Regions from separate parts of the Sorangium sp. So ce375 genome, predicted to be linked through region 2. Evidence: riboswitches for the same ligand, from Rfam matches in the RefSeq annotation. Region 2 holds a riboswitch; each other region holds the start of a gene.
What was found. Region 2 has a riboswitch for cobalamin ahead of WME90_RS20145 (TonB-dependent receptor plug domain-containing protein). Riboswitches for the same ligand answer to the same signal wherever they lie in the genome.
Positions count from the first base shown of each region.

Region 1: it holds a riboswitch for cobalamin, as region 2 does, so the genes downstream of both, WME90_RS01230 (energy-coupling factor ABC transporter permease) here and WME90_RS20145 (TonB-dependent receptor plug domain-containing protein) in region 2, are expected to answer to the same signal.
Region 3: it holds a riboswitch for cobalamin, as region 2 does, so the genes downstream of both, WME90_RS05255 (TonB-dependent receptor domain-containing protein) here and WME90_RS20145 (TonB-dependent receptor plug domain-containing protein) in region 2, are expected to answer to the same signal.

Region 1 covers NZ_CP150335.1:311,776-322,334, forward strand. The annotation lists gene WME90_RS01190 (hypothetical protein) at 1-797, opposite strand, end outside; gene WME90_RS01195 (hypothetical protein) at 794-1,561, opposite strand; gene WME90_RS01200 (ABC transporter ATP-binding protein) at 1,558-2,295, opposite strand; gene WME90_RS01205 (TetR family transcriptional regulator) at 2,292-2,993, opposite strand; gene WME90_RS01210 (CbiX/SirB N-terminal domain-containing protein) at 3,149-4,336, opposite strand; gene WME90_RS01215 (energy-coupling factor ABC transporter ATP-binding protein) at 4,312-5,139, opposite strand; gene WME90_RS01220 (CbiQ family ECF transporter T component) at 5,136-5,885, opposite strand; gene WME90_RS01225 (hypothetical protein) at 5,875-6,207, opposite strand; gene WME90_RS01230 (energy-coupling factor ABC transporter permease) at 6,231-6,944, opposite strand; cobalamin riboswitch at 7,043-7,252, opposite strand; gene WME90_RS01235 (enoyl-CoA hydratase/isomerase family protein) at 8,355-9,182, opposite strand; gene WME90_RS01240 (3-hydroxyacyl-CoA dehydrogenase family protein) at 9,730-10,559, opposite strand, start outside.
Region 2 covers NZ_CP150335.1:5,424,244-5,434,802, reverse strand. The annotation lists gene WME90_RS20175 (hypothetical protein) at 1-221, shown strand, start outside; gene WME90_RS20170 (alkaline phosphatase D family protein) at 485-1,948, shown strand; gene WME90_RS20165 (hypothetical protein) at 2,198-2,683, shown strand; gene WME90_RS20160 (hypothetical protein) at 2,694-3,584, shown strand; gene WME90_RS20155 (hypothetical protein) at 3,645-3,812, opposite strand; gene WME90_RS20150 (alpha/beta hydrolase) at 3,948-5,099, shown strand; cobalamin riboswitch at 5,375-5,600, shown strand; gene WME90_RS20145 (TonB-dependent receptor plug domain-containing protein) at 5,759-7,831, shown strand; gene WME90_RS20140 (hypothetical protein) at 7,825-9,054, shown strand; gene WME90_RS20135 (ribonucleotide-diphosphate reductase subunit beta) at 9,086-10,042, opposite strand; gene WME90_RS20130 (ribonucleoside-diphosphate reductase subunit alpha) at 10,102-10,559, opposite strand, start outside.
Region 3 covers NZ_CP150335.1:1,364,927-1,375,485, reverse strand. The annotation lists gene WME90_RS05275 (DNA-directed RNA polymerase) at 1-45, opposite strand, end outside; gene WME90_RS05270 (hybrid sensor histidine kinase/response regulator) at 216-2,132, opposite strand; gene WME90_RS05265 (hypothetical protein) at 2,362-2,961, opposite strand; gene WME90_RS05260 (N-6 DNA methylase) at 2,967-5,837, opposite strand; gene WME90_RS05255 (TonB-dependent receptor domain-containing protein) at 5,974-8,328, opposite strand; cobalamin riboswitch at 8,570-8,777, opposite strand; gene typA (translational GTPase TypA) at 9,065-10,559, shown strand, end outside.

The sequences.
Region 1 (10,559 bases), 5.1 Mb from region 2:
TCGGTGCGCTCGAGGAGCACGCCTGAGGCGCCGATGGCGATCACGGCGAGCGGGATAGCGATCCCCAGCGCGACCGGGCCGAGCCAGGCCGAGGTGGCGTCGCTCCAGAGCAGCGACGCGAGCACCGTCGCCTCCTTGAGCCCCTCGTGCGCCTCGAACGCGTCGGGCCGGTAGATGAACGCTGCGGTGGGCATCAGCGGCGCGATCCACGCGCCCGACGCGACGAGGAGCGCGTGGAAGCCGTCTCGCATCCGCACCAGGAGCGGCAGGAGCGCCGAGAGCAGCGCGACGGAGAGCGCGACGAGGAAGAGGCCGGCGCCGAGCGCGCCCGCCGCGCTGATCATGTCGCTCGCGCCGATGTACGGCGCGACGGCGAGCGCGGTGGAGGCTGCGACCACCACGCCCGCCCCGGCCCCGGCGAGCAGCGAGGGCGCCGTGCGCGCGGCGAGGAAGACGCGGGCGCGGATCGGCTTGGCGAGCAGGAGCTCGAGGCGATGCTCCTCTCGCGCCGTGACCGTCGCGTCGACGAGGCCCGTCAGGGCGACGAAGTACGCGACGAAATAGGCGGCGAGGAGATCGTTGACGAGGAGCACGGCGGCCATCCCCTCGATCGCGAAGGCCTGCTCGAGGAAGCGGATGACCTGCGCCGGCAGCCGCACGATCAGCGCGTGGCTGCCGAGCACCACGAGCACGCCGACGACCGCCGCGACGAGCGACGTGCGGCGCGGGGCGTGGCGCGCCTCGAGCGCGAAGTAGCCGCGGAGCGAGCCCGCGGCGGGGGCGGTCGTCGAGGTCATGCTTCCATCCTCCGGACGCCCGCGGCGCCCACCGCGATGGTGAGGGCGGTGAGGGCGGTGAGCGCGAGCATCGGGGGGCCGAGCACGGCGGGGCCGAGGTGGTCGAGGCTCCCGAGGCCGAGGGCGCCGAGGGTGATCGGGTTCGCGAGGGTGAGGCTCCGCCAGGCGGGCTGGTAGAAGCCGATGAGCGAGAGGCCCACGAGGCCCCCGAGCGTGGCGAACCCGATCAGCGCCGAGGCGCCGCGGTGCCTCACCCACGCGGCGATCGCGGCGCAGAGCGCGGTCGCGAAGAGCGCCGCGAAGGCGTGGAGCGACATCGCGCCGAGGAAGGGGCCGGGGCGGAAGCCGGGGACGCGCGCCGTGAAGTAGGCGGCGCCGGCGAGCTGGGTCGCGACGTGCAGGGTCACCATCACCGCGCACGCGCTGAGCGCGCGGAGCACGAAATAACGAGGGATCGAGACGGGCTTGCTGGCGAGGAGCGGCAGCACGCCGGTGTCGCGCTCGCGGAGCACGACGCCGCTGGCGAGCACCACGGGGATGAACGCGATCACCTTGTTCATCGTCAGGTCGATCCACACGTACATGAAGACCTGGAACGGCGCGGCGTCGCCGAACCACGCGGCGATCGCGGCGCGCACGTGATCGGGCGGTCGCGCGAGCACGACGGGGATGGCGACCAGGGCGTAGACGAGCATCGCGACGCAGAGCCAGGTCTTCCGCTCGCGGAGCGTCGTGAGGTAGTCGAGCCAGAGGAGGCGGATCACGCGGCCTCCCTGCGCACGAGCGCGAGGTAGAGATCGTCCATGGTGCGCGCCCCGTGCGCGTCCTTGAGGCGCTCGACCTCGTCGCAGGCGACGAGGCGCGAGCGGTGCATCACCGCGACGCGCCGGCAGAGGGCCTCGACGTCGGAGAGGATGTGCGACGAGAACACGATGGTGACGCCGCGCTCGCGCGCGAGCGCGCGGAGCACCTCGAGGAGCTCGTGGCGGCCGAGGGGATCGAGGCCCGAGGTCGGCTCGTCGAGCAGGAGCACCGCGGGCTCGTTGATCAGCGCCTGGGCGATGCCGACCTTCTGGGCCATGCCGGTGGAGAAGCCGCGCAGGGGGCGGTCCGCCTCGCGCTCGAGCCCGAAGCGGCGCAGGAGGGCGTCGGCGCGCGCGGCCGCGACGTCGCGGGGCAGCGCGAACATCGCGGCGATGTAGTGGAGGAAGCCGCGCGCAGTCATGTCGGGGGGCAGCGAGTACGACGCGGGCAGGTAACCCGCGTTCCGCCGGACCTCGAGCGTCTCGTGGACGACGTCGCGCCCGAGCACGCGCGCGGTGCCCGCGGTCGGCCGGGTCAGGCCGAGGAGCATACGCAGCGTCGTGGTCTTGCCGGCGCCGTTGTGCCCCATGAAGCCGAAGATCTCGCCGGCCTCGACGCTGAAGCTCACGCCGTCGACGGCCGTGACCTTCGCGAAGCGCTTGCCGAGCGCGTTCACCTCGATCGCCTGGTTCATCGCTTGCTCCTCGCGCGCGACGCGGTCGCGCGCTGCTCCGTGGGAATCGTCGTCGCGGGGGTCGTCTCCGTGGAGGTCGCCGCGGGCCGCGCGGCCAGGCCGGCGCGAAAGATGTCGGCGATCGCGTCGAGCGTGCGCTCGCCGGCGAAGGCGCTGAACGACGTGATCAGCCCGAGGTGCTGGGGCGCGAAGCGCAGCACGCCGAGGACGAAGGGGATCGCGTCGCGATCGACGTCGGGCCGGATCTCGCCGCGCGCGATGCCCTCGTCGACCCAGCCGTTGATCTGGGCGATCTGCGCCTCCGCGGCGGCGGCGCTCGCGGCGTCGTCGAGCAGGCGGAGCGCGCGGAGGTCGGGATCCTCGCGGAGGAGCTTGCCGAAGAGCGGCTCTGCCGCCTGCTGGCGGTAGGCGAAGCGGAGGGTCGCGACGAGGCGATCGAGCGGGGATTGCAGGCCGAGCACCTCGGCGGCGAAGCGCGCGCGGATCGTGGCGAACGCTCGCTCTACCACCTCGCGCAGGAGGGACTCCTTGTCGGCGAACTCGAGGTAGAGGGCGCCCTTTGCGCAGCCGGCCTCGGCGGCCACGGCGTCGAGGTTGGTGCCCTTGAAGCCGCGCTCGACGAAGTGGCGCCTGGCGGCGTCGAGGATCCTGGTGCGCCGCGCAGGGTCGCGGGGCCTGTCGGGGCGGCGAACGGGCACAGAACTTATATGACTCATTTGGACAAATGAGTCAACTCGGGCAGCCCTGGCGCGGGACGTGGGCGGGGACCACGAGGGCCGAGGGGGGCGCGGGCTGCCATGGAGACTCCGCGCGTCGGCGATTCACGCTCGATGGCGGCGCCGGGCGCCGCGCCTCATTGCATGATGTCGTCGACGAGCCGGGCCACAAGCCGGTCGCCGAGCAGGTGCTCTTCGACGAGGTCCTTCGCGTCCTCCTCGCGGACGCCGCGGTACCACACCCCGTCGGGGTAGACGGCGACCGTCGGCCCCTCGCCGCAGCGCCCCATGCACGACGTCCTCGTCACGCGGATCTGCTGCTGCTGGCCGGCCTGCTTCACGAGGCGGCGCACCGACTCGAGCAGCGCCAGGCTGCCGCGGTCCACGCAGTCGGCGTTGCCGCAGACGAGCACGTGCTTGCGCAGCGATCGGTGGGCGTGCGGGTGGTTCGACGCCTGCGTGTGCGTCAGCGTGTGGCGCACGCTGTAGAGCATCGCCTTGAGCCCGCCGACCTCCCGCGCGAGCCCCGGCAGGGCGGTGCGGTACATGCACGTGTCGCAGGGGAGGGGCGCCTCGCCCGCGAACGCCTGGCGCGCGCGCTCGTCGATCAGCTCCAAGAGCGCGCTCGACCGGCCGAGGTGCGGCGCGAGCGACGCCCGGATCCACGGGTACGTCGACGAGAAGCGATCGACCTGCTCGGCGAGCTTCGTCATGAGCCGCCCGGCGAAGAGGAAGTAGGGGACGACCACGACCCGCTCGGGCCGGTGCCGAGCGACCCGCTCCAGCGTCTCCTCGACCGAGGGCCGGGTGATGCCGATGAACGTCGGCTCGACGAGCTGGAGCCCGCGGCCCTCGCCGATGAGGCGCGCCGTCTTGCAGAAGTCGCCGTTCGCGTCGGGATCGCTCGCCCCGCGCCCCACCACGACGAGCGCCGACCGGGCCCGCGCCGCCGGGTCGTCCGGCAGCGCGGTCGCGGCGCGCTGGAACGCGAGCTCGGCGAGCGCCGGGTGCACGCCGAGGGGCCGCGCCGCCGAGAAGCGCACGCCCGGGTGCGCGGCCCGCGCCCGCTCGAGCGCGAGCGGGATGTCGTTCTTCACGTGCCCCGCCGCGAACAGGAAGAGCGGCACGACCGCCACCCGGGACACGCGCGCCGCGAGCGCGGCGAGCGCGTCGGCGAGGTGCGGCGTCGCGAGCTCGATGTAGCCGTGCTGCACGGCGACCCCGGGCCGCGCCGCGGCGTAGTCGGCCACGAGCGCCTCGAACTCGGCGTTCGACGCGGCGTCGCGGCTGCCGTGGCCGATCAGCAGCAGACCGTCGTCATGCACGCGAGCGCCTCCTCCAGGGTGAGCGGGAGGCCCGCGCCGCCCCGCGGCGGCGCATGGCTCATCCGGGTCCAGAGCTCCGCGACCCACGGCCGCCGCACCCGCGCCCGCGCGAGGAGCTCCCCCTCTGCGAACACCTCCCGCGGCGGCCCGTCCGCGAGGACCCGACCGTCGCCGAGCAGGACCGCGCGCGTGGCGAAGAGCGGCACGAGATCCACCGCGTGCGTCGCGGTGACAAGCGTCGTCCCCTGCTGCTCGGAGAGGGCGCGCAGCGTCTCGCACAGGGCGAGCTCGCCCTCCGGGTCGAGCCCCGCGGTCGGCTCGTCGAGCAGCAGCACCCGCGGCCGCATCGCCAGCATCCCGGCGATGCACGCGCGCTTGCGCTCGCCGAAGCTCAGCGCCTCGATGGCCCGATCGGCCAGGTGCGCGATCTGCACGGCGGCGAGCGCCGCCTCGGCGCGGCGCCGCGCCTCGGGCGCGGGCAGGCCGAGGTTCCTCGGGCCGAACAGGACGTCGTCGAGGAGCGTCGCGCCGAGCAGCTGGTCGTCCGGGTCCTGGAGCACGAGCGCGGCGCCCGCGGCCACCGCGTCCGACGGCGAGCCCACGCGGCGGCCCGCGATCTCGACGCCGCCGCCGGGCGCCGGGAGGAGCCCGACGAGCGTCCGGAGCAGCGCTGTCTTGCCGGCGCCGTTTCCGCCGAGCACCGCCACGGACTCGCCCTCGGCGACGTCGAGGCGCACGTCGCGCAGCACGGGCTCGCCGCCGCGGTAGCCGAGCAGGGGGGCGCGCAGCGCGATCGCGATCATACCGCCCGTCCCGCGGCGACGCTGAGGCCGAGGCCCGCGAGGGCGGCGGCGGCGAACGCCAGGTTCGCGGCGGGCGCGCTCGTCCTCCGGTCGGCGACGGGCAGCTTCCCCTTGTAGCCGCGGAGCTGCATCGCGATGGCGGCGCCCTCGGAGCGCTCCAGCGTCCGGAGCGCCACGACGCCCGCGACGGCGCCGGCCGAGCGCGCGGCGGCGCCGGGCCGGGCGAACCCGCCGCGGAGCGCGGCGGCGCACCACGCGCTGTCGACGGCGCGCTGGAGCACGCCGGCGAAGCGCCGCGTCAGCGCGAGCAGCTCGACGAGGGCCGCGGGGACGCCGAGCCCGGCGAGCGCCGCGTCGATCTCGGCCGGCGCCGCGGCGCCGGCGAGCCACCGGAGCACCGCGGCCGCCGCGAGGACGCGCGCGCCGAGGGCCACGGCGCGGTGGGCCCCCTCGGACGTGATCGCGCCGACCGGGAACGGCGCGCCGGGGAAGAGCGGCGCCCCCGGCGTGAGCGCCAGCGCGAGCGCCGCCGCGACCGCTCCGATCCACGCGGCGGGCGCGGCGGCGCGGACGACGGCGCGCGCCGGCGTGCCCTGGAGGCGGAGGGCCGCGCACGCGAGGACGAGCAGCGCGGCCGGCGTGACGGGCGAGCGCGCGCCCGCGGCGACGCAGCACGCCGCCACGGCGGCCCCGAGCCGGAGGCGGGCGTCCACGTCGCGGAGCCGCGCGGGGGGATCAGTCCGCACGGAGGCCTTCGCCGCCGGCCTTGCCCGCGGGCGCGCCGGCGCGCTCGACGAAGAGCACGCGCGAGAAATAGCCGAGGGTGAACCCGGCGATGAGCCCCGCCCAGAGGAACGCGAAGAGCAGGAGGTCGCCCTCCAGGCCCGCGAACAGCGGCCCCGTGTCGTGGCGCCCCGCGTCCTCGGCGACGCGGCGGACCACGGCCTCGTCGACGCCGTCCCAGGACGCGTTGCGGCAGGCGGTGAGCCAGAGGGAAGCGGCGAGGGGGAGCGCGGCGGCGAGCCAGAGCGCCCCCTCGCGCGCGCGCCGCGCGAGCAGCGCTGACATCGGGCGCTGTCCGGGCCGCCGCATCACGACGCCTCCGCGGCGAGCGGGACGACCTGGAGCCGGTCCAGGATGTCGGGCCGCCGTGAGCGCAGGAAGGCGAGCGCCCCCGCGGTCATGACGCCCTCGAGCAGGCCGAGCGGCAGCTGGGTGGGGACGAAGGCGAGGGCGACGCCCGTGAACATGGACGTCACCGACCCCTCGCCCGAGAGCCCCAGCGCGAGCGCGAGCGCCGTTGTGGCGTACGTGGCCCAGTCCGACGTCACGCCCGCCAGGAACCCTGCGACCCAGAGGTTCGCGCCGCAGCGACGCGCGAGGTGGAAGACGAAGTATCCGCTGAATGCGCCCGCGATGCCCATCGACGCGACGTCGGCGCCGAGCGTGGTGAGGCCGCCGTGCGCGAGGAAGAGGGCCTGGATAAGGAGCGCCACCAAGGTGACGAGGACGGTCATCCAGGGGCCGATGAGCACCGCCGCGAGCCCGGTGCCGCACGGGTGGGAGCAGGTCCCCGCGGTCGGCACCGGCACGGGCATGCACGAGATCGCGAAGACGGCGGCGGCGACGAGGCCGACGAACGGCTTATAGAAGGCGTCCCGCTGGGTGCGGCGCCGGAGCAGGTGGAGGGCGATCGCCACGAAGGGCAGGGCGAGCGCGTTCCAGACCGCGCACCAGCCGAGCGGCAGGACGCCTTCCGCGAGGTGCATCGCGGCCGCGGGCCGGGGCGCAAGGAGCGTCCCCAAGGACACGGCGGCGATCGACACAATGCGGCCGTGAAGACCGATTTCGGCGCTCCGGGTGAAGTCCGCACCCGAACGCCACGAAGACGTGCGCAAGCTGCACCTCGTGGGTGGCTCGGGTAGGTCTCCCGGCTCATGGGTTCAGGGAGCTGTTCGAGCTCCCAGCGCTGCGCGTCCACCTTCCCAGGCCTCTTCCAATGAGGCCCAGTGGTCTTCGGAGGCAGCTCCCCACTCACGGTGGCGGTACCGCGCCGGTTTCGCACCGGCTTCCCTTTTATGCCCCGGAGGGCACCCGAGGGATGGATTGTCAGGCCGGTCTCGGTAATCCCGTTTCGCGCCCGGCGTCAAGGACGTCCTGCGGTGGTCGCGGAGGATGTGCTCGCCTGGCGCTGCATGTGGCATGTCGTATCAGGCGGCCTCACCATCGAGCGCGCGCTCGATCCGCGCGTCCTGGTGACGCGAGCGCTGGCGGCCACGTGAACCCGCGATGAAGGCCGGGCGAACCCGGGCGCGTGAGCTTCCGCCTCGTGCGGCTCAACCCGCCGCGGTCGGTCGCGAGCCCCCTCGTCCGCGACGTCGGTGCGGCAGCCGTGTCTGCGCCGCTGCCCACCCGGCCTCGGGGCGCTGAACGCGCACCGGGGCCACCGCTGCGGAGGCGGGCCGCACGCCTATTGGAGCGCCCCCGTCGAGCAGACAGAGGCGCGACGGCGAGCGATCTCGGCCTGTCCTGCGGTGATCGAGGCCGAGAAATTGCCCCAGACGCACCAGATCTCGATTCGTCGAGCACGCGTCTCGATTTTATGTCCCCCTAAGATAAAACCAGTTTACTTTGTCGCTGCGCGGGCGCCGCTGCCTCTCTCGGGCTGCGTCGCACGGGGGGATCTCGTAGGCAGGAACACGGGCACCGCTGCGCTTCTGCCCCAGCGTGCTTTGTTCGTCCTGGCTCTTTACTCGGGAGCAGGTGCTACGTGCACGGGCTCGCCGCGCCCTGGCGTCTGTTATTGAAGAGGCGGGGGATTTCTTGTTCTCTCGTCTCAGGATGCGAAAAGAACGCTGCGCCGGGGGCTGTCTCCGGTGGAGGGGTATGCCCGGCCCGAACGTGAATTCGCGCAGATCAGGGGTGTGTGGGTCGCGCAGTCGGTTGGCTACCTTCGCGCCGGGATCGGGCTGCTCGCTCGGCGTGCAGGCGTTGCACTTTGTTATCGACAACGTGCCTGCGGATGCCACAATCTGACTACCGCATGCGCACCGGCGCGGTCCCCCCAGCGCGGCGCGCATGCGGTCCTTCTTAGCACCGTGGCGGACGTTCAAGACTCCGGCGCGGTTTCATGCCGCGGTCATTCTGGGCCCCCCTCCAGCGTGACGCGCGGTATTTTTTTGTCTTCTGGCGCGCAGTTCGAGCTTTCCGAGCCTTCACTTACCCGTGAACGTGGCTTGCGATTTCGCCAGGAACGCTTTCATTCCGAGCTGTTGATCTTCGCTGCCGAAGAGCGCGGCGAAGGCCTGGGCTTCCAGCTCGTTGGCGGCGGCGAGGTCGAGGCTCTCGCCGCGCAGGAGCACGCGCTTGGCGGCGGCGACGGCGAGCGGGCCGCGCGAGGCGATCTTGAGGGCGGTCTCGCGGGCGCGCGCGAGGAGCTCGGCCGCCGGGAACACCGCGTTGACGAGCCCGAACGACAGTGCTTGCTCGGCGGTGATCATATCTCCTGAATAGACGAGCTCGCGTGCGCGCCCCGGCCCGACCCGCCGCAGCAGCCGCTGGGTCCCGCCGAAGCCCGGGATGACGCCCAGGTTCACCTCGGGCTGGCCGAATTTTGCGCCTTCCGCGGCATAGATGAAGTCGCAGGCGAGGGCGAGCTCGCAGCCGCCGCCCAGCGCGAAGCCGTTGACGGCGGCGATTACGGGGAAGGGGGCAGTCTCGATGAGCTCGGCGAGGCGGTGGCCCGCGTCGGCGAACCGCTTCGCGGCGGTGCTGTTCATCGTCGCCATCTCCGCGATATCGGCGCCGGCGACGAACGCCTTGCCCGCGCCGGTCAGCACCGCTGCGCGGACCTCGTTGCCCTCGCCGGGCGCGAGGAGATCGCGGAAGGCCGCGGTGAGCTCCCCGAGGACGGTGGGGTTCAGGGCGTTGAGTTTGTCGGGCCGCTGGATGGTCACGGTGGCGACGTGACCCGCGCGCTCGACGGCGACGAACTGGAGCGTACCGCGAGCAGGGGCCCCCGGCTGCTGTTCTTGAGCGGTCATGGACCGTCGTTAGCAGCGCGCCGCGCCGGGGGGAAGCGCCTGCCGTGCGCCCGGGAGGGCGTCATTCCGTATCCGCTCGATCCCGCTGTGCTGAGGCCATTGCCGAGCCGACGAGCGAGCGATTTCCAGAGGACGTCGTGCGGCTGTTCCGGGACATCGCCCGTCACTCGATGATCCGAACTCATCGCTTGGGTGCGGGTGCGCGCCATGTGACGTCCCTGCCGCGAGCCCGCGTGCGATCGTGGGGAGTCGGGCAGATGGGCCGTCCCTGGAGCCGCCCAACGACCTTCGCATCGCGCGGATAACGCCGCCGCTCCGCCCCTCCTCCCCCCGTTGGAGAGAGCCCGGGAGGGAGGGGGCGCCTCGCGGGGGGCCGGCGGGGGAGGGCCCCACGAACCCGAGCGCCGGCCCGCTCCGTGCGACGCCTTCCCGGACCGACCCACCCTCACCCACGGCAATGGCCTCACAAAAGGCGCGAGTTCGTGGGAGGGCCCCCCGCCGGCCCCCCCGCGAGGCGCCTCCTCCCTCCCGGGCTCCGTCGCAGCGCCTACACCGCCCGCCCGCTTCTCTGCCCCTTCTCGTCGTACACGTAGAACCCCCGCCCGCTCTTCTTCCCGTACCACCCCGCCGCCACCAGGTTCCGCAGCAACGTGGGCGCCCGGTACTTCGAGTCCCCGAACTCCCGGTGCAGCACCTCCGCGATCGACAGCACCGTATCCAGCCCGATCAGGTCCGCGAGCTCGAGCGGCCCCATCGGGTGGTTCAGCCCCAGCCGCGCCCCTGCGTCGATGTCCTCCGGCGTGGACAGCCCCTCCTGGAGCGCGAAGCACGCCTCGTTGAGGAACGGGATCAGCATCCGGTTCACGATGAACCCCGGCTGGTCCTTCGAGGTGATCACCGTCTTGCCGAGCCCCACCGAGAGCGCCCGGACGGCCTCGTAGGTCGCGTCCGACGTCTGCACCCCACGGACGAGCTCGACAAGCTTCATCAGCGGCACCGGGTTCATGAAGTGCATCCCGATGACCAGCTCAGGCCGGCCGGTCACCGCCGCGAGCCGCGTGATCGAGATCGACGACGTGTTCGACGCCAGGATCGCGCCCTTCGGGAGCGCCGCGTCGGCGAGCTTGAAGATCCCGCTCTTCACGTCGAAGCTCTCGGTGACCGCCTCCACGGCCAGGTCGACCCCCGAAAGGCCGGCGATGCCGTCGGCCACCGCGACGCGGCCGAGGAGCGCCTCCCGCGCCTCCGCGGCCATCTTGCCCTTCTCCACCTGCTTCGCGAGGATGGCGGCGATCTGGGCCTTGCCCGACTCCGCCAGCGCCCTCGAGACGTCGCACAGGACCACCTCGAGGCCCGCGGCCGCGGCGACCTGGGCGA
Region 2 (10,559 bases):
CCGCCCGCCTGGGCTACGACGGCCCGCTCCAGCGCGCCGTCGCGCCGGTGTTCGGCGCGTCGTCCGCGCTCTCGCCGCGCGCGCCCTCGGCGGCGATCTACCCCGGGTTCTCGCTGCTGTTCGTCACGCAGGCGGCCGGGGCGCGCGACGGCCAGGGCTACCCCGTGGTCGCCGCCGGCGTCGCGCCCGCCGACGCCGCGCTCCCGCCCCCCACGCGGTGAGCACGACCACGCGTTGAGCACGAGAGGCGCGCGCTCCTGGCCCGATGCCGTGCCGGAGCCGTCGACCCTCGAAGCGAGGCCTCCGGCGATCCGACGGCCAAGCGATGGGCAGGGGCCGCGATGGGCAGGGGCCGCGATGGGCAGGGGCCGCGCGCGAGGCCCCTCTTGCGAGAGCCTCGAAAGAGCTGGAAACTTAGGGCTCGGACGCCCAAGACGGAGCATAGAGAACACGAGCCTGACGAGCTCTCGCCCAAGAGACGAAAATGGCACTCAAAAGCGCGATCATCGGCCACACGACGCAGACAACCAGCAGGATCCTGGCCGTCTTCGAGAGGCCCAAGGCGAAGGCGAGGTTGGCGTTCGTGGATGACAACGGCGTTCACACGCTCGACGCGCCGATCACCAGCGCACCTCCGTACGGGCTCGCCACGTTCGAGCTGACGGGGCTGAGCGGCGAGAGGATCCGTTACGGCATCGTCGAGCACGACGCGGGAGATCCGCTCCCCACACCATCGGACAACCTGAGCATCAACTGCTCCTCCTTCCGCACCATCGCGAACGGGCCGATCCGGATCGGCCTCGTGAGCTGCAACGACATCGACAACCACGAGTTTCCCAAGGAGAGGCGCGGGGCGATGTGGCGCGCGCTCAGGGCGCTCGTCGACGAAGGCAAGGTGGACCTCCTCGTCCACGCCGGAGATCAGATTTACGGCGACGGCGACCCCACAGGGTGGTCGCCCTCGGAGGGACGGACCGCCGCGTACCGCAGGCACTACGCGCAGACGTGGTCGCACCCCGACGTGGCGGCGGTCCTCGGTAGCTGCCCGAACGTCATGATGTGGGACGACCACGAGATCTACGATGGCTGGGGGTCGAACAACAACGACGGCACGCCCCAGGCCGTGGAGCGCTACAGGGCTGCGGAGCAGGCCTTCAAAGAGTTTCAAATGGCGCTGAGCCCAAAGGACCGCCTCAGCAGCTCGGGGTTCGGCTGGATCGCGAAGTATGGAGACATGGCCATCCTCGCGGTCGATGGGCGGTCGCAGCGCTCGTGGAAGAACGGGACGATCCTGGGCAAGCAACAGCTCGACGACCTGGAGATCAAGCTCAACCAGCTCGCCAAGCTCGAGCTCAGGCACCTCCTTGTCGTGGTCGGCACGCCCGTCGTCTACGTGCCGCTCGCGGCCGCCGAGACGCTCACGAGCGTGTTCGCCAAGGCCGCTGTCGACGACATCCGCGACGGCTGGGCAGCCTCCAACAACCAGAACGAGTGCAGGCGCTTCCTGATGTCCCTCATGAATTTCGCTGGCTTCAGCCCTGGCACCCAGGTGACGCTCCTGGGCGGCGACATCCACGTGGGCACCATGGCGCATATCGACACGATCCTCGGGTTCGGGCAGCCTCGCTCGCGACCGCGCATCTATCAGGTGACCGCATCCGGCATCGCGCGACCCGCCCCCAAGGGGATACTCGCCATGGTCCTCTCGCTGTTGACCAACGGCGGGAGTCAGAACCTGTTCAACGGCGACATCAAGGGATTCCTCCGGGAGATCTCGGGGTCCGAGCACAAGTACTGCGTCACGCAACGCAACTTTGCGATCCTGGATCCGAGCGACGGCGGAGCAGACTGGGACAAGAACAACAACCTGGTGGTCCGCTTCCACGTGGAGAGGGACAACGGCACCGTCGGGGTCCTCGAACAGGTCCTCCCGAGGGTGCACACGTAGGCGGCACGCCACGCGCGACGAGCGGGCGGCACCGACCGGCCCGCGGTCACACGAGGTGACGGCGGGTGGTCGTGAGCATTTCCTGCACGCCTGTCAAACGGGCGGCCGCTCGTTGCCGCCTTGCCCGCCTTGCTCAGAGATGGTGTCTCTCCTTGCCACGGCAGTCGTCGCGGCGTGGCACGGCCGATGCTCCGGCGCTCGCGTTCGTCGCGGGGGTGCACGCAGCGCCGGCACCGGACCGGAGGCACAATGAACACGAGAACGCCGTCCCTTCTCTTCGCCGTCGCCCTCTCGCTGGTCGCCTGCAAGAAGGAGCCTCCCTCGCGCTGGGACGAGGCGGCGACCAAGGCACCCGCGCCTGCCGTGAGCGCCGCCTCCGACATCAAGCCAGGATCCGCGTTCAATGCGCTCTTCCCCTCGGAGGGGACCGAGGGGATGAGCCGCGTCTTCACCGCGGAGAAGCCTGGCTACGCGGAGGCCAAGCTGCGGAAGGACGGCGGCGACGTGGCCGTCCTATCCATCTCCGACACGGCGGGCGATCCCCAGGCCGTCGCCAAGTTCGCGAACGCTACGGATCACCTCGCCGGCATGCCGGTCGTGACCGTCGGGAAGAACCAATCCGCGCTCCTCGTCAAGGATCGTTATCAGGTAAAGGTGTCATCCCAGACCCTGGACCCCGAGGCGCGCAAAGCGTGGCTGAAGCGATTTGACCTGAATGGTCTCGCGAGCCTCTGAAAGGCCCCCCATGACGCGCGAATCGATTCACTCCATCCTCGAAGGCCTCCCGAAGTCGAATATGACCACGCGGCTGCTGGGGGCGCTCGACTACATCGTGCCGGGCGAGTGGCAGAACGTCACGAGCTTCGAGGAGATGATCAAGCTCGTCACCGGCGAGGAGGACCAGGGCCTCATCCAGCAGGTCGGCGAGCGCGCGATCGCCCTCTACGCGGGCTCGGAGCAGGGGTACCAGCGCGCGGTCCGCATCTTCCGGCTGGTCGACGACACGGGCGGCCTCGCCGGCGTGGCGACGATCGCACGCAAGATCGGCGATGCGTCGGAGTTCTTCTCCTTCCTGTCGAAGATCACGCCCAAGGCCGACACCACCCAGGCCATCGACGCGGGCGTGAAGCTCGTCGCCGAGCTCGCGGCGTTCTGCTCGATCAACGGGCTGCCGGGCGACAGCATCGGCGACTTTGCCGCCTCGCTCGCCAGCTACGAGAAGGACGACGCGATGCGCCTCGCCGCCTGGATCGTGTGCGACGGCATGATACCGCTCGGCCCCGACTTCCTCTCGCGGGTGCTGGACTCCGTTTCGAGCGCGACGAATGAGCAGCTCGGCCAGCAGAGCCGCTTTGCGCGCCTCCTCGGATACCTGCCGGGCGGGAGCGTCGATGCCAAGCGCGAGATCATGAAGGAGAGCCTCGGCGCGTCGCAAACGGCGATCGCCGGGTTCATCGCGAAGAGGGGCATCGAGCGGCAGGGCGCGCTCGAGCGGATCAGCGGACACCTCGGCGCGGTCGGCGGCAAGCTCGATTGCCTCGCCGCGGCGATCGATCTCGCCACCAATTACTTCGAGCACACCGGCATCCAATCCGTGGCTCGGCGGGTGATCTCGCGGGCCTACGGGGAGATCTGACGGGCGGGCGCGGGCCGCGCTGCAGGCCGGCGCCGGCACCCTGCTTCCGCGTACCGCGGGTCAGAAATCCTGCCAGGAAAGCCGGTCGAACCTTACGTGATCCGCGTCCGCCGCGACGTGGGCCTGCGCTCGGGCGGCGATCATCCGCACCGTCGTGCCGCCCCTGCCGTGATCCGCGAAGAGCAGCTCCGCGGCGTCCAGCTGCGCGTCCTTCGTACCCTTGGCCATGGGCTCCGTCCCGGATCGTAGCACACCGCCGTCGATTGAAACAGTTGTTTGATTTGGTTGCCCGAGACTCAAACAGGTGTCTGACTCCGACCGCTGGCGCCGCCCGCGGGTCCCCTGCGGCGCACGGAGGCGAAGTTGGTCGACTACCCGATCGGTTACCGGTCCTTTCACCGCGACGTGGCGCTCAACTACCAGCTCAACCGCTGGCTCCCGGTGATGGAGGAGGCGGAGGTCACGAAGCTCGCCGGGGAGGTGAGCTCCGCGGCCGACTTCAGCCGCGCGATGCGCACGCTCGCCGAGCGCACCGCGGCGGAGGGCCGGCACCTCCACGCCTCGAGCTACTTCCGCGCGGCGGAGTTCTACTTGCCCTTCGGCGATCCGGAGAAGGGTCGCTGCTACGACGCCTATCGGGAGCACTTCGATCGCGTGGCCGCGGCGCTGCCGCTGGAGCGGCGCGACGTCCCGTTCCGGGGCGGGGTCCTCCCCGCCGTGCGCTTCGCCGCGCGCGGGCCGGCGCGGGACACGATCGTGCTCCACGGCGGCTTCGACTCCTACATGGAGGAGTTCTTCTTCTGGGGGCCGGATCTCGCGGCCCAGGGCTTCGACGTGGTCATGTTCGAGGGGCCGGGCCAGGGCGCGGCGCTGCGCCGGCACGGCCTCACCATGAGTCCGGCCTGGGAGGAGCCGGTGGCGGCGGTGCTCGACCACCTCTCCATCGAGCGCGCGAGCCTGATCGGGCTCTCGCTGGGCGGCTGCCTGGGGATCCGCGCGGCGGCCCACGAGCCGAGGATCGAGCGCGTTGTCGCCTGGAACATCCTCTTCGACTTCTACGACTGCTTCGCCGCCCGCATGCCCCCGGCGCTGGCCCGCGCCCTCGCCGAGAAGAGCGACGCCGGGGACGACGACGCCGTGAACGCGACGCTCGCATCGCTGGCGAGCGCGGGCCCGGAGGTGGCGTGGGCCCTTGCGCACGGGCAGCACATCAGCGGCTCGCGGACGCCGGCGGACTTCGTGCGCTGGCTGCGCGCCATGAACACCCGCGCGGCCTCGCCGCGCGTGCGGCAGGACGTGCTCCTCCTGGCCGGAACCGCCGACCACATCGTGCCCCTCCACCAGCTCACGCAGCAGATGGAGGCGCTCACGGGCGCGCGGTCGGTGACGGCCCGCATCTTCACGGCCGCCGACCACGCGGCGAGCCACTGCCAGGTGGGGAACCTGCCGCTCGCGCACGAGGTGATCGCGCGGTTCCTCGACCTCCAGCTCCGCCCCCGCGACGAGCAGCGCTGACGGCGGGCGCGCTCGGGTCTCCCAGTCCGCGTCCCCTGGCGAAGACGTGGAAGCGGCCGTCGCCGCCGCGCGGGCTTGGATCATCGGGCGCTGGACGTCACGTCGCGGGCGGCCTGCTTCTAATAAGGAAAATCAGTTTCGAGTGACCCACGGCACGCGCGTACACGACTGTCAAGCGAATTCCGGTTCTGTCTCGGGTGTGCGTCGCTGGTGGGCCCGGGGACGGAGCGCGCTGGGCTCTCGCTTCTGCGTTGACATCCTGCGTGACGGGTGCAACGTGTCGCCCCGCCATCGGTGCTCGTCCGGCCAACACCTGGCGAGCTGAAAAGGGAACCCGGTGAGAATCCGGGGCTGCCCCCGCAGCGGTGAACGGGAACGACCATCACCAACAAGCACTGGGACGCACCCGAGCGGCCTGGGAAGCGGTGATCAGTAGGAGAGCGGCCGGCGACGGCCGCAGCGCCCGTGAGCCCGAAGACCTGCCGAAGGTGCGCGCGCCGGTGGTCTGGCGCGCGCTGACCTGAGCCTTCGAGGGGAAGGCGCGCAGGCTCTGGACCACCTCGCTCGCGCGCGGTGCCGCAGCCGTCACGCAGCCCCCTCGCTTCGGCTCTCAGCTCACCCGGAGCAGCGCTGGGTCGACGCGGGCAGGCGGCGTGTGAATGGTGGATTCCTCTGATCGTCGGTCGCATGGCCGCCGGAGCGCCGGCGCGGCGTGCGGGCTCGCGCTCGCGGTCGGCTGCGCCGTGGCAGGCCTGCGGGCCGCCCGCGCCGACGAGCTGCGCGGGCCGGAACCGGAAGGAGCGCAGGCAGGCGATCGCGCTGCCGCTCCGCCGCTGGAGGTGCGCGTCGAGGGGGACCGCGTGCGCGCGCCCGCGCCGCCCAAGGACAGGTCCGTCGCGGGGTCGGTGCTGAGCCGCGATCGCCTCACCGGCGCGGGGCTCGGGGCGGCGGACGTGCTCCGCACGCAGCCGGGCGTCCACGTGACCGAGACGGGCGGCTTCGGCGGGCCGGCGACCGCCGCCCTCCGGGGAGCGACCGCCACGCAGACGCCGGTGTACCTCGCCGGCGTTCGCCTGAACGACGACGTCGTGGGGACGGCGGATCTCTCGCTCGTGCCCCTCTGGCTCATCGAGCGCGTCGAGATCTACCGCGGCAACGCGCCCGTCGAGGCCGACCGCCTCGGCCCTGGCGGCGCGATCTTCTTCGAGCCGCGGCGGCCTTCCCGGACGACGGCCGGCGTGGGCGCGATGGCGGGCTCGTTCGGCGCGCGGCGCGGGTGGGCGTTCGCCGGCGCCAGCGCGGGCCCGGTGAGCGCGATCGTCGGGGTGAGCGCGGAGGCCGCCGAGAACCGCTACGCGTTCGCCAACGATCGCGGGACGCTCTTCGACGCGAGCGACGACACCCTGGAGCGCCGGCAGAACGCCGACGTGCGCACGATCGACGCCTGGGCGCTCGCGCGCGTCGAGCTCGGGGGCGGCGCGAGCGTCGACGTGATCGCGAACGGCACCGATCGCGAGCAGGGCATGCCGAGGCTCGCGCTCCTGCCGTCCCGGAGGGCGCGGGGGGAGTCGCGGCGCGCGCTCGCGTCCGTCGTGGCGCGGGTGCCCTTCGGCGGCGAGGCGCAGCACACGCTCGAGGCGCGCACCTCGTTCATCGACGCGCGCTCGGAGGTGCACGATCCCCTCTTCGAGCTCGCGCTCCTCACGCCGGAGCTCCGCCTCGCGGGCCGCCGCCTCGAGCAGACGCTCGGGGCGACGCTCGCCTTCGCCGACCGCCTCCGGGTGCGGCCCGTGGTCTCGGTCGCGCGCGAGGGCATCTCGCGCGCGCCGGACGATGTCCCGCTCGCGCGCGCGCGGCGCTCGTTCGCGCGCGGCGCCGTCAGCGCGGAGGCGCGCCTCGGCGAGGGGCTCGCGCTGCACGCCCTCGCGAGCGGAGAGTGCCACGCCACCGGCGCGGACCGGGAGCGCGCCTGCGACGTGCTGGTCCCGACCGGCCGCCTCGGCGTGGAGGCGGGGAGCGACCGGCTCCGGTTCCTCGCGACCGTGGGCCGCTACGTTCGCGTCCCGACGCTCGGCGAGGTGTACGGCGTCTCGGGCGTCGTCCACGGCAACGTGGAGCTCGAGCCGGAGTCCGGCGCGACGATCGAGGCCGGGATCCGGGCGCAGACGGGGCGCGGCGCCGTTGTGCGCGGCGCCTTCATCGACGTGTTCGCGTTCGGGAGCGCGGTGTCCGGGCTCGTCGCGTACGCGCGCTCCGGCCAGGGGTACGTGACCCCGTACAACGTCGGCCGCGCCCGCGTCGTGGGCGCGGAGCTCCTGGCCGGGGTCGAGGTGACCCCGTTCCTCCGCGCGGAGATCGCCGCGACGGCGCTCGATCCGCGGGACACGACGCCCGGGCGGACGATCAGGAACGACGTCCTCCCGTTCCGATCGCGCCTCGTCGTCGCGCCGCGCCTGCACGCCGAGTGGAAGCGCCCGGACGGCGCCGTGCTCTCGGGCGCGTCCGGCGAGCTCCGGGCCGTGTACCAGTCGAGCCGGTACGCCGACCCCGCCGGCCTCGGCGTGATCGCGGAGCAGGCGACCGTCGACGTCGACGCGGAGGCGATGTGGCTCGGCGGGCACCTCGCGGTGAGGGGTCGCGTCGCGGACCTGCTGGACGCGCGGCGTACGGATGCCGTCGGGTTTCCGCTCCCAGGACGGAGCGTGTTTTTCACACTGGAGTCAACATGGTGAAGGTCAGTCTATTTGCGATCGCGATCTCGATTCCGCTCCTCGGGTGCAACGTGGATTCGCCGCCGCCGTCGACGGGCGGCGTCCCCGGCGATGGTCCGGGCGCGTGTGAGAGCGGCGTCGTCATCGTGACGAGCGACTACGAGTCGACGAACATCGTGGTGTCGGAGCTCGACGGGACCACCCTGTCTCCCTCCTTCGTGTCGAGCGGCGCGGCGAAGCCGGGGCTCAGCCTCGCGCTGTCCGGCGACGTGGACGTCCCGGGGGCTGCGCCGGCGTCCGGCCGCGTCGTCCTGCTCGATCGGTTCGGCACGAACGTGATCACCTGGATGGATCTCGAGACCGCCGAGGTCCTCGCGCAGCTCCCGGTCGGGCAGGGGTTCGAGTCGAACCCTCAGGACTACATCGAGGTGGGCGCGGACCGCGCGCTCGTGTCGCGCTACGGGAGCAATCCGAGCCCGGGTGCGGAGCCGTTCGACGAGGGCGGCGATCTCCTGATCGTCGACATGAAGGACTACTCGATCGCGGGGCGCATCGCCCTGCCGGAGGAAGAAGAGGGGCTCCTGCCGCGCCCGTCGGGGATGGCGCGCGTCGGCGACGACGTGGTCGTGGCGCTCGGCCGGCTCGCCGCGGACCTCTCGACCGTGGGTGAAGGGCGCCTCGTGGGCGTCTCGCCGAAGGAGAGCGCCGTCGCGTGGACGGTCGACCTCCAGGGGCTCTACGGCTGCGGCCGTGTCGCCGTGTCGCCCTCGGGAGAGCGGCTGGCCGTCGCCTGCTCGAGCCGCTTCAACGCTGAAACGATGGAGTACGATCCGGCGACGAGCGATATCGTGATCTTCGACGCGCGCACGTCGCCGCCGGAGGAGCTCAAGCGGCTCGGCGTGGGCACGGCGCTCGGCGCCGCGGTCCAGCCCTCGCTCGACTTCGCCTCCGAGGACGTCCTCCTCGCGACGGCCTTCGCGGGCGGCGCGGCCGCCGGGGACCGCGCCTTCTCCGTGAGCATCGCCACGGGCGAGGTCACGCCGCTCGCCGAGGCGACCCAATCGTACGCCTTCGGCGGCGTGCATTGCTCGCCCGGCTGCGGCGACGTGTGCCTGCTGAGCGACGCGGAGAAGAACAAGCTTCGGCGCTGGAAGGTGACCGCGAACGGCGCGCTCGAGCCGCTGGAGGACGCGACCGTCGACACCGAGATCGGGCTCCCGCCGCGAGGGATCGGCGGGCTCTGATCGGCCCCTGCGGGCGGTACGTCGATCGACGTCAGAACGAGGCGTCGAGCACGACCTCCCCGGAGACGCCGACCTGATACGCGGAGACGCGGCGCTCGAAGAAGTTCGTGACCTCCTGGACGTCCTGCAGATCCATGAAGGAGAACGGGTTCTTCGCCCCGTAGCGCCTCTGCATGCCGAGCGTGGCGAGCCGCTGGTCGGCGCAGAACTCGAGGTAGCGGCGCACGTCGCGCGCCGACATGCCCGCCACGCCGGCGCCGAGGAGATCCTCGGCGAACCGGGCCTCGCAGGCGATCGCCTCATCCATCATGTCGAGGATCGACCGCGAGAGGCCTGCGTCGAAGAGCTCGGGCTCCTCGCGCCGCACCGTGTTCACGACCTCGAAGGCGAAGCGCATGTGCGCGCTCTCGTCGCGGAAGACCCAGCTCGTCCCGGCGGCGAGCCCATGGAGCAGGCCGCGCGAGCGCAGGAAGTACACGTACGCGAACGCGCCGAAGAAGAAGAGCCCCTCGACGCAGGCGGCGAAGCAGATGAGGTTCAGGAGGAACCGCCGCCGCTCGGCGCGCGAGTCCAGCCGCCCGAGCGATTCGATGGAATCGAGCCACTTCATGCAGAAATCGGCCTTCTGCCGGATCGAGGGGATGTTCTCGACGGCCGCGAAGGCGCGGTGACGGTCCTCCGGATCGGGGATGTACGTGTCGAGGAGCGTCAGATAGAACTGGACGTGGAGCGCCTCTTCGTAGAGCTGCCGAGACAGGTACATCCGCGCCTCCGGGGCGTTGATGTGCCTGTACAGGTTGAGCACCAGGTTGTTCGCCACGATGGAGTCTCCCGTGGCGAAGAACGCGACGAGGCGCTGCACGAGGTGCCGCTCGGCGTCCGTCATCCTCCGCAGGTCGCCCACGTCCGTGGAGAAGTCGACCTCCTCCACGGTCCACGTGTTCTTGATGGCGGCGCGGTACATCTCGAAGAAGGCCGGATAGGCCATCGGGCGCAGCGTGAGGCACTGGCCCGGATCCAGGAGGCGCGCGGGGCGGCTGACGCGGCTCACTGGCAAGCCTCGCACGCTTCGGGGTTCTCGAGCGCGCAGGCAACGTCCGCGGCCGCCTTCGCCGGCGGCGCGGTCACCCAGCCGCCCTGGCGGCGCGGCCCGGCGTCGCCCTCGGGCGCGCGGTCGGGCGCCGCCTCCACCGTGGCCTTGGCGATGCGCGTCGCGGGGCGCGATCGCAGGTAATAGGTCGTCTTGAGCCCCTTCTTCCACGCGTGGAAGTACATGCTCGAGAGCTGACCGATGGTGGGGTTCTCGACGAAGAGGTTCAGCGACTGGCTCTGATCGATGAAGGCGCCGCGATCCGCGGCCATGTCGATGAGCGAGCGCATCGGGATCTCCCACGCCGTCCGGTACACGGCGCGCAGCTCCTCCGGCAGCTCGTCCATGCCCTGGACCGAGCCCTCCGCGAGCTTGAGCCGGGCGCGCGCCGCGTCGTTCCAGGCGCCGAGCCGCT
Region 3 (10,559 bases), 4.1 Mb from region 2:
AGGACGACACGCCACCGCGTGGGTCGGGAGGACAGAGAACCGCATGGGAGCCCTCGTTGAAGAGGCCTCGGCGAGATGGCCGCGGCGCACCTCTTCGCAACGGGGCGGCCGAGGGCAGCTTACAGCGAACGACGAACCTCTCGTCGCGAGGGTGCCTGGCGACACCATGGCGGGGTCGTCGCCGCCTCGGGCGAGCGCGTGGCGGAATGAGGCGCTCAGCCGGCTTCGGGACGTCCGGCGGGACGTTCGGCGATGCTCGCCAGGTGCCGTTTCAGCACGTCCGCGCGGATCGGCTTGACCAGGTGCACGTCGAACCCGGCTTCCTGGGTCTTGCGGCGGTCCGCTTCCTGGCCATAACCGGTCATCGCGAACAGCGACAGAGCCGCGAGGCCCGGCGTGCGACGCAGCGCGCGCGCGACGTCATAGCCCGTCATGCCCGGCATGCCGATATCGAGCAGCACGACGTCCGGCAGGAGCCGCGCCGCGAGATCGACCGCTGAAGCACCGTCGAACACGGCGTGCACCTCGTTGCCCATGCGCTTCAGCAGCAGCGCCATGCTCTCGGCCGAGTCCCGGTTATCGTCGACGACGAGGACGCGCAGCTTGCGCCCGGCTTGCGCCGCGGGCGCGCCCACCGTCGATGTCGCGACAGGGCGTGTCAGCCGCGGCAATCGTACGATGAACTCGCTGCCGCCGCCGGGGCCCTCGCTGAGCGCCTGGACCGTCCCGCCGTGCAGCTCGACCAGCCGACGCACGATCGTGAGGCCGATGCCCAGCCCGCCCTCGGCGCGATCGAGGCTGCGATCGCCCTGCGTGAACAGGTCGAACACGTGCGGCAGCAGCTCGGGCGATATACCCACGCCATTGTCGCGGATACGCAGCGTCGCCTGCGCGTCGTCCGCCTCCAGGGTGATCCGGATCGAGCCGCGGGGCGGCGTATACTTCGCCGCGTTGTGCAGCAGGTTGTTCACCACCTGCGTGAGCCGCGCCAGGTCCCCCTGGACGATGGCGACCGGCTCGACGGGCAGCTGCACCTCCAGGGCCTGCTCACGCGCGTCGATCCAGGTCCGGGCCGCTTCCACCGCGCGCGTCACGACGTCGGCGAGATCGATGCGCTTGGACTCCAGGGCGATCTTGCCGCGCGTGATGCGGCTCACGTCGAGCAGGTCGTCGACGAGCCGCACGAGCTGGTCGACTTGCCGTTCCATCAGGCCGGCCGCCCAGACGATCTGGGCGTTGTCCTTTCCTTCCAGCTTGAGGACGCTGGTCGCGTTGGAGAGCGGCGCCAGCGGATTGCGCAGCTCGTGCGCCAGCATCGCCACGAACTCCTCCATCTGGCGCGCGTTCGACTCCATCTGCTCCAGGCGCTTGCGCTCGGTCAGGTCGCGCGTGATCTTGGAGAAGCCGCGCAGCTCGCCGCTCGGGCCGTGGATGGGTGTGATGACGACGCTCGCCCAGAACCTCGATCCGTCCTTGCGCACGCGCCAGCCTTCGTCCTCGAAGTGGCCTTCGCGCCGCGCGCGGGCGAGCGCCGTCTCTGGCAAGCCGCGCTCGATCGCCTCGGCCGGATGGAAGCGCGAGAAGTGCGTGCCGATCACCTCTTGCGCGGAGTACCCTTTGATCTGCTCCGCGCCGGCGTTCCACGTGGCCACGCGGCCCTCGGGGTCCAGCATGCAGATGGCGTAATCCTTCACGCCGTCGACCAGCAGGCGGAAGCGCTCCTCACTCTCCCGCAGCAGCTCTTCCTGGCGCTTGCGCTCGGTCAGGTCGCGCGTGATCTTGGAGAAGCCGCGCAGCTCGCCGTCGGGGCCGTGGATGGCCGTGATGATGACGTTCGCCCAGAACATCGAGCCGTCTTTGCGCACGCGCCAGCCTTCGTCTTCGAAGCGACCTAGGCGCCGTGCTTCGGCGAGCTCTGTCTGTGGCCAGCTGCGCGCGATCGCCTCGGCCGGATAGAAGCGCGAGAAGTGCGAGCCGATCACCTCTTGTGCGGAGTATCCTTTGATCTGCTGCGCGCCGGCGTTCCACGTGGTCACCCGGCCCTCGGGGTCCAGCATGAAGATGGCATAGTCCCTCACGCCTTCGACCAGCATGCGGAAGAGTACGTCGGCGCCGAGCCCCGTCGGATCCATGCGGCACAGCCTACAACATGGTACCACGTTTGCCACGGCGTGATGCTCCGTTCTCGCCCTGCTCTCCGCGTCCGCGAGCGGTCATCGCGGCGGCCCCAGCAGCGAGTGGCGAGCACAGCAATGGCCACGTGCGCCCGCCCAGCGGGGGCTCGCCCTCGGCGCACGAGTCGGGCGCTGCGGCCGCCTCCACGTCCGTCATTCCCGCCCTCGCCTGCGGCGACGAGGCCGCTCAGCGATCCGGAAGAGGCATGCCCGAAATCGTCGCCAGTGCCCGGACGAGCTTATCGAGGCTGTCTGATCGCTTACGGACGAGGGGAACGTCGATCCTCCGTGTCTCGCTCAGCTGGTGCGTCGTCGGCAGGTAGCCCGGGACGAGCCGTTTGAGCACCTCCTTGGCGCCGCGCTTGCTCTCTGGCCTGGGGGCTCCGGCCCGCTGTAGGGCATCCTCGGAGAAGTTGAGGAGCAGCCACGTCTCGTACTCACAAACAGCCATGACGGCATCGCCAGGCATGAGCCCTTTGACCACGCGCGCTGCGTCGGGGCCCCACGTCGCGGGGCAATCGTCGTCCGCATCGCACAGGACGAGCACTGCGTCCGCCTTCCGGGTCTGCCGCGCGAGCAGGACGGCGCGACGCACGCCATCGGCGTGACAGAGGCGCAGCGGGCTCTTGCGCGTCCCGTCCACCAGCTTGCCACGAGGTTGTCGGATCGGATCCTGATCGACAATCCACGCAATATCTCCGAGATACTGGCGGAGGATCCGCATACAGAGGTTCGGGATGGCCGCGACCTCGCCCTTGCCCTCGACAATGCAGACGAGCCGTCTCATCGGGCTCAGAGCTGGACGCTCGCGGGTTCTTCCCCCTCAATCCGCAACGGCTCGGAGCGCATCAGCTCGGCGACGGAGAATAGGCCTTGTCGAACGACCTCGCGCTGCGCCGACGACAGCGGACCTAGCTGCGTCACGCCGTCACGGTACGAGCACACCAGGATCTCCTCCTCGCGCGCCGCATCTAGCAGATCGGCGCTGTGCGTGGTGATCAGCAGGGAACCCCTGGTCGACGCTTCCTTGAGCACGTCGAAGAGTAGCTGGGCGGCTCCGACGTGGATCGCGACCTCGGGCTCCTCGATGATCAAGAGCTCATCTGCGGTCATCTGCTGGGCCGCAACCAGGATACCGAGCGCACGCAGGGCGCCCTCCGACATCTCGCTCGCCGAGAACCGCGCCACGTGTCCTCCGGGCTGGCGCTGCTCGAACTTGAGGAGCAGGAATCGATCGAACGCCTCCACGGCGATCCGCACGAGCCCCGGGACGATCCGCTGTATGGCGGCGAGGACGCGCGCCTGCCCGTCGGCGCCGAGGCTCCGGAGCGCAACGGCAATATTACCCCCCGATTCGTCCAGGCGTGTGGTCTCCGATGCAACCTGCGGCTGGCGCATCACCTCGGCGTTGAGCCGGATCCGCGTGACGCTCCGCAGCGCTGCGACCCCGGCGACGTCGGCCAGCTGGCGCGCGAACACCATGGCGCTCGCGGTCTCACTGAGCCTGGGAGCGCTCCCGCTCGGGACCACACGCCGTCCCGGCTCGGTCTCCACCTCCAGCTCCAGCCCCTCGGGTGTCCGCTCGATCCAGAGCATCGGGGCGCCTCGGGCGAAGAGTTCGATGGTCTCGCTACGGAACGCCCACCCTCCGTCGGCCTTCGCGCGGATCGTGAACCGATGACGCAGGTAATCCGTCTCCAGCGCCGAGCGCGACGTCGCGGCGCGGATATCGACGACCACCTCGGTCCGCTCGTCCTCCTCCGGTCGCCAGCGCATGATGCCGGTGACGCCCCCGCGCCTCTCGATCGCGGTCGCGGCGTCCGTCGCGACGTCGCGCGCGAACACGATCGCATCGGCGAAATTGGACTTGCCGCTGCCGTTCGGACCGACGAGCACCGTGAAGGGGGCGAGCTCGATGCTCGCCTCAGCGATACTCCGGTAGTTCTTGAGCTCGACGCGCCGCCACGTCTGCGCGGGGGCTTCGTCGATCGGCGGTGCGCCGCTATCCACGTACCGACGGACTGCCAGGCTGAACCCGTTCGTCGCAATCTCGTCAACGTCGACGAGGCGCGCATACCCGGGGACATCGGTGGCCGAGCGGAAGGTCGTCGCGATCTTCGTCACGTCCTCGGGGCCGAGCCGGTTCCGCCTGCGCTCCTCCTGGAACCCTCGTGACGCATCGATGAAGAGCACCTTTCGCTTCCTCGACACCGGCCTGTCGCGGCTCAGTACAAGGAGCGCGGCGGGACTCCTCGTCGCTGGGAGCAGGTTGGCCGGGAGCCCGATAACGGCGTCGAACAGATCGTCCTGAAGCATTCTCTTGCGGATTTCCCCTTCGATTCCTCCGCGAAACAGCACGCCTTCAGGTGCCAGCATCGCCATCCGACCGGAGCGGCGGAGAGTGGTGAACATGTGCTGCAAGAACGCAAATTCACTGCGGTTCCTGGGAGGCACGCCGTATCGAAAACGACCATGGGGATCGCGCTCCGCCGCCTCAAGCCCCCACCATGTGAGACCGAACGGTGGAGTGCAGAGGGCGCGATCGTAGAGCACGAGATGGCCGTTCATCGTGCAGCGCGGGTCGCGGAGCGTGTCGCCCTTTTCAATCCGCGCGCCCGGCAGGCCGTTCAAGAGCATGTTGATCCTGGCGAGCGTCCAGGCCTCGACGCTCTTCTCCTGACCATCGAGATAGATGCCGCGTCTGTCTCCGCCATGACGCTTGACGTATGTCGCGCACGCAACCAGCAAGGTGCCGGAGCCGCACGCCGGATCATGGATACGCATCCCCTCGGAGGGCTCGAGAAGCTCCGCCATCAGTTCGGCGACCGCGATCGTGGGGTGGGACTCACCGCCGCGCTTGCCTTCTCGGATGGCCATCTCCTCGAGAAACAGCATGAAGGCGATCCCTAGGGTATCAGGAGTGGCCAGATCCTCGTCACGGAGCGGCAGCTCCGAGAAGATACGGACGAGCGCGTACATGAGAGGAGCGCGCTCTGCGACGCCCCCGAAGCGTCGCTCGTCTGTGAAATCAACCGAGGAGAGCAGGCCATCGAGGGCGGCGTTGTGCTTCTCGAGCGCCTCACAGGCCAGGTTCAGCGCATGATCGACAAGCATCGGGTCGATCGCATCGATCTGTGCCCATCGCGCCCGAGCCGGCACGGAAATGTCGTATACGGAGGGCTCCGCATCGTTCAGACGTTTCAGAAGGAGAAGGACGGCGATGGTCGTCCGATGCTGACCGCTCGGCCCCGGCGTGTGACGAAGAAGCTTCACAGCCTCGAGGAGGCAGCTCACAATGCGCTCTTTCGTCACCCGATCTTCACGAGCTCCGCTCTCCGGGCCGAGCCTGACGCCTGTAGCCTCCCCTGTCCCCGCGGCACCGCGCGCCGCGCTCTCAGACGAGCGATCCTCGAGCAGGCGCTCGACGAGCATGGCCTTGTCGCGCGCGCGAGCGTCGAGACCGAGCGCGCGGCATAGCTCTTTTAGCTCATCTATGCGCAAAGCGCGCAGCAGCTCGTGGAGCTGCAGCCCCGGCGCCGAGAGCATCGCGTCGATGATCGCCGCCTTCTTCCGCCGGTCGAGCAGGTCCACCCCGAAGCGGTCGGCCAGGGCAGCGAGGTCAGCCCGGGAGAGCTGCAGCAAGACGTCGCGGGGCGTCGGCATGGCTGCGCGAACAATACACGCGCACGCCGCGGGTCGCGAGCCTGCCTCCTGCCACACCGCGAACGACGTCTCTCCGCTCGGTCGCGCACGCCGCGGTCGCGCGTCTTCCCCGCGGTCTCCAGCCCGGCCTTGCCGTCTACTCCCAGTACAGCGTCGCCCGCCCGATCGCCGTGAACGGCCACCCCGGCGAGTAGTGGATCCCGGTGACCGCGGCCGGCTCGTACGGCAGCCGCGACTCGCTCGCGAACTGGACCTCGCGCCACGTCGTGTTGAAGAGGTTCTGGACGTCCACCGCCGCCTCGACGTTCTTCCACCGCAGACCGGCATTGGCGTCGACGACGGTGAACCCCTCCGCCGTGAGCGACTCGTCCTCGGTCGCGGGCCGCGCGCCGATCGCCTTGACGCGCAGCGCCGCGAACGGCGTGAACGCGCCGAACGTCGGGCGCACGCCGACGCCTGCGGTCAGCGTCCGGGTCGGCGCGAGGGCGACCGCGCTCGCGTTGCCGGCGTTCTCGCGGAAGCGCGCGCGGGTGAAGGTCGCGTCGACGTCCGCGAAGAGCCAGCTCCCGATCCGGTAGCGCCCGCCGATCTCGATCCCGTAGCGCCGCGTCTGCCCCGACGCCTCGGTCTCGCCCGCGTCGCCGCTCCAGACCAGCTCCGAGTCCAGGTCGAGCAGGAACCCGGCCGCGTTCAGCGACAGGCCGCGCAAGGGCGCGACCCGCGCGCCGACCTCGTAGCCCGTCGCGGGCGTGATCAGCGTCGCCGCCCCCCCGCCCAGCACCGCGCCCTGCGCGTCGTTCGAGTGGAAGCCCCGCCCGAAGTGGGCGAAGAGATCGAGCCCCTCGACGGGCGACACGATCGCCGAGACCTTCGGGAGCAGCTGCATCTGCCCCCGGGCGCCGCTCGCCTTGTTCCCCGTCGCCGCGAGGTCCTCGCCCGGGTCATCGACGTTGACGTCGATCCACTGCCCGCGCGCCCCGAGCACGACGCGGAGCCAGCGCCGGAGCCGGGCGTCCTGCTCGACATAGACGCCGATCTGGCTCTCGTCGACGTGGGTCCTGCTCTTCTCCTCGATCCGCTCGCGCGCCTCGTCGTGGTGGAGGGACTTGTCGACGGCGTCCGCGCGGATCTGCGCGCCGAGCGAGGTCGTGAACCTCGCCCCGCCGATCTCGTACTGCTTGCGGAACCGGAGATCGGCGCCCCCGACGGTGCGGTCGTCGTTCTGCTCGATCCCATCGCCGTGGACGGGATCCTCGCTGAAGAACGTGAAGTTCGAGTACAGCGTGAATCGATAGCGGACGAGGTAGGCCATCGCGCTCAGGTCGGTGTCCCGCCACGCCGTCGAGTAGGCGACAGACGCCATGTGCCGCGCGGTCGCCCCGCCCTCGGTCGGATCCACGGCGCCGAAATGGTCGATGCACGGCTGTCCGAACGCGGAGGGCGGCGGGTTCAGGCCGCCCTGCTCGCCCTCGCCGCACACGGCGCGCGCAGGGATCTGACCGGAGCCGTGCCAGGTCGATCCGTACGACATCCATGTCATCTGGACCTTCCCCGTGTCGCCGATGTCGTGCGTCGCCCGCAGGTACACGTTGAAGCGCTTGAGCCGCTCCGGGCTCAGGAACGGCCCGTCGTTCCGGTAGATCTCGGCCGCGGCCACCGCGCGCCACGTGTCGCCGAGATCCGGCGACGCGATCACGAGGCCGCGCTGGATGCCGTACTGCCCCAGGCTGACCTGCGCGTAGCTCTCCTCGAGCTTCTCGGCGAAGCGCAGGTTGACGGCGCCCGCCGTGCCGAAATCGCCGATGCTCGCGTAATAAGGCCCCTTGTAGCCGTCGAGCCCTGTCACGATCTCCGGGATCATGAAATAGAGATCGGTGAAGCCGTGACCGTGGCCGTGGCTGACCATGTTGACGGGCACGCCGTCGACGAAGAAGGCGACGTCGGTCCCGTGATCCGCGTCGAATCCGCGGAGGAAGTACTGGTTCGCCTTGCCGCCGCCGGCGTGCTGCACGGCGAAGAGCCCGGGGACCGACTCGAGGATGTCGCCCGGCCGGAGCCTCGGCCTGAGCTCGAGCTCCCGGCGTCCGACGGAGACGCGCGACGCGGCCTCGCTGCCCGGCTTCTCCGCCTGGATCGTGACGTCGATCGCGCCGCCGTCCGCCGGCGCGCCCGCGCTGCCCTCCGGCGCTGCGGCGCTGACCGCGCTGCCCTCCGGCGCGGCGACAGCGCTGCCCTCCGTCGCTGCGGGCGCGCCCGCGCTGCCCTCCGTCGCTGCGGGCGCGCCCGCGCTGCCCTCCGTCGCTGCGGCGACGCGCGGCGCGCCCTCACCGGTGGGCGCTGCAGCGGCGGCCTCCGGCGCGGCCGAGGGAGCCTCGGGGGTGTCTCCCTCGGCGTGCGCGGGCCGCGCGACCGCCAGCACCATGGAGAGCGCGGCAAGCAGATGAAATGGTTGGCGGTGCCCTCGGCTCGTCGTGACCGTCTCGCGCAGCATTCGTGTCCTCCTTCGCCGCAATCGCGCGGAGCGGCTTCGGGCCGCTCGCGTCGAGCTCCGCGAGGACGAAATGGCTGGCCATCGCACGGTGCGCTGGACCGACCTCTCGCCCCCGCGGGCGACCGGAAGGCGACGCGGGGGCGGTTCGGTATCCGGGACGTGCGCAGAGGAGACAGAGCTGCACCGGCTCGGACCTCACCGCCTCCCTCGAGGCTCCCAGGTCGAACCGGCGCCGGATGTCTCCCGTCGCCGGGCGCTGGCAGGTCTTCGGGCTTGCGAGCGCTCCGGCGTTGCCGGCTCCCTACTGTCCACCGCTTCCCGGCCCTCGGAGGGCCAGTGCTTGTAGTGGAGGTCGTTCTCGCTTACCGCTGCGGGGCAGCCCCGGAATTTCACCGGGTTCCCTCTTCAGCCCAGGCGAGCGCCCGGGCACCAGCACGGCGCGCACCCTATTGCGGTGCGCTTCCGGCTGTCAATCGCCACCGCTCACCTCGCCCGCTCGGCACGCCGCGCGCTCCCCGCGCTCCCTACGCCCGCTCGGCGCGCCGCGCGCTCCCTACGCCCGCGCTCGCCCGCGCCACGCGCTCGCCCGCGCCACGCGCACGCCTCGCGCTCTCCACCCGAGCGCCGCACCTGCACGCGCCTCGCGCCCTCCACCGAGCGCGCCCTCTTCGTGCGGCGGCACCGAGCGCCTCCCCGCGCGGCTGCGGTGCAGGCCGAACGTTCGGGCTCTAGTAGGATGGGCTCGCTCCTCCGTGAGTCGCGTGCTACACGGCCGCCGCCGTATATGCCCCGTAACGATCTCCGCAATATCGCCATCGTCGCCCACGTCGACCACGGGAAGACGACACTCGTCGACCACATGCTCCGCCAGTCGGGCGCCTTCCGAGAGAACGAGGTCGTGGCCGAGCGGGTCATGGACTCGAACGACCTCGAGCGGGAGCGCGGCATCACGATCCTCGCGAAGAACACGAGCATCCGGTACCGCGGGGTCAAGATCAACATCGTCGACACGCCCGGCCACTCCGACTTCGGCGGCGAGGTCGAGCGCACGCTCATGATGGCCGACGGGGCGCTGCTCCTCGTCGACGCCGCCGAGGGCCCGCTGCCGCAGACGCGCTTCGTGCTCTCGAAGTGCCTCCAGCGCGGCTTCCCGGTCATCGTGGTCATCAACAAGATCGACCGGAGCGACGCGCGCGCCCACGAGGTGCTCTCCGAGGTGTTCGACCTCTTCTGCGACCTCGAGGCGAGCGACGCGCAGATGGACTTCTCGACGCTCTACGCGATCGCGAAGTTCGGCCAGGCGAAGCGCGAGCTCGAGCACGAGGCGAAGGACCTCGAGCCGCTCTTCGAGACCATCCTCGATCGGGTCCCCGGCCCCTCCGGCGACCCCGACGGTCCGCTCCAGGTCATCGTCTGCAACACGACGCACGACGAGTACGTGGGCCGGCTCGCGGTCGGCCGCGTGGTCCGCGGCACCGCCCGGTCCGGCGCCGACGTCGCGCTCCTCGCCGAGGGCGGCCAGTCGCGCGGCTACGTGAAGATGCTCTACGCCTACGAGGGGCTGAAGCGCGTCGCGGTCGAGAGCGCCGTCGCGGGCGAGGTGATCGCGATCGCCGGGCTCGACGCGGTCACGATCGGCGACACGATCACGGATCCGGCACACCCCGAGGCGCTGCCGCGCATCGTGGTCGAGGAGCCCACGATCAAGATGAAGATCGGCGTGAACACGTCGACCTTCGCCGGCAAGTGCAAGCAGTCGAAGTTCCTGACGAGCCGTCATCTGAAGGAGCGGCTCGAGCGCGAGGCGATGAAGAACCTCGCGATCCGGGTGGAGCCGACCGATGTGCCCGACACGTTCGTGGTGCTCGGCCGCGGCGAGCTCCAGCTCGCCATCCTTGTCGAGACGATGCGGCGCGAGGGGTACGAGATGCAGCTCTCGAACCCCGAGGTGGTGACGCGCGAGATCGACGGCGAGGTGATGGAGCCGCTCGAGCTCGTCGTCGTGGACGTGCCGGACACCTACGTCGGCATCGTGACCGAGCGCCTCAGCAGCAGGCGCGGCCGGATGGTGAAGATGACGAACCCCGGCTTCGGCCGCGCCCGCCTCGAGTTCCGGGTGCCGTCGCGCGGGCTCATCGGCTTCCGCGGCGAGTTCCTGACGGCGACGCGCGGGACGGGCCTGCTCAACACGATGTTCGACGGCTGGGCGCCCTGGGGCGGCCCGATGATGC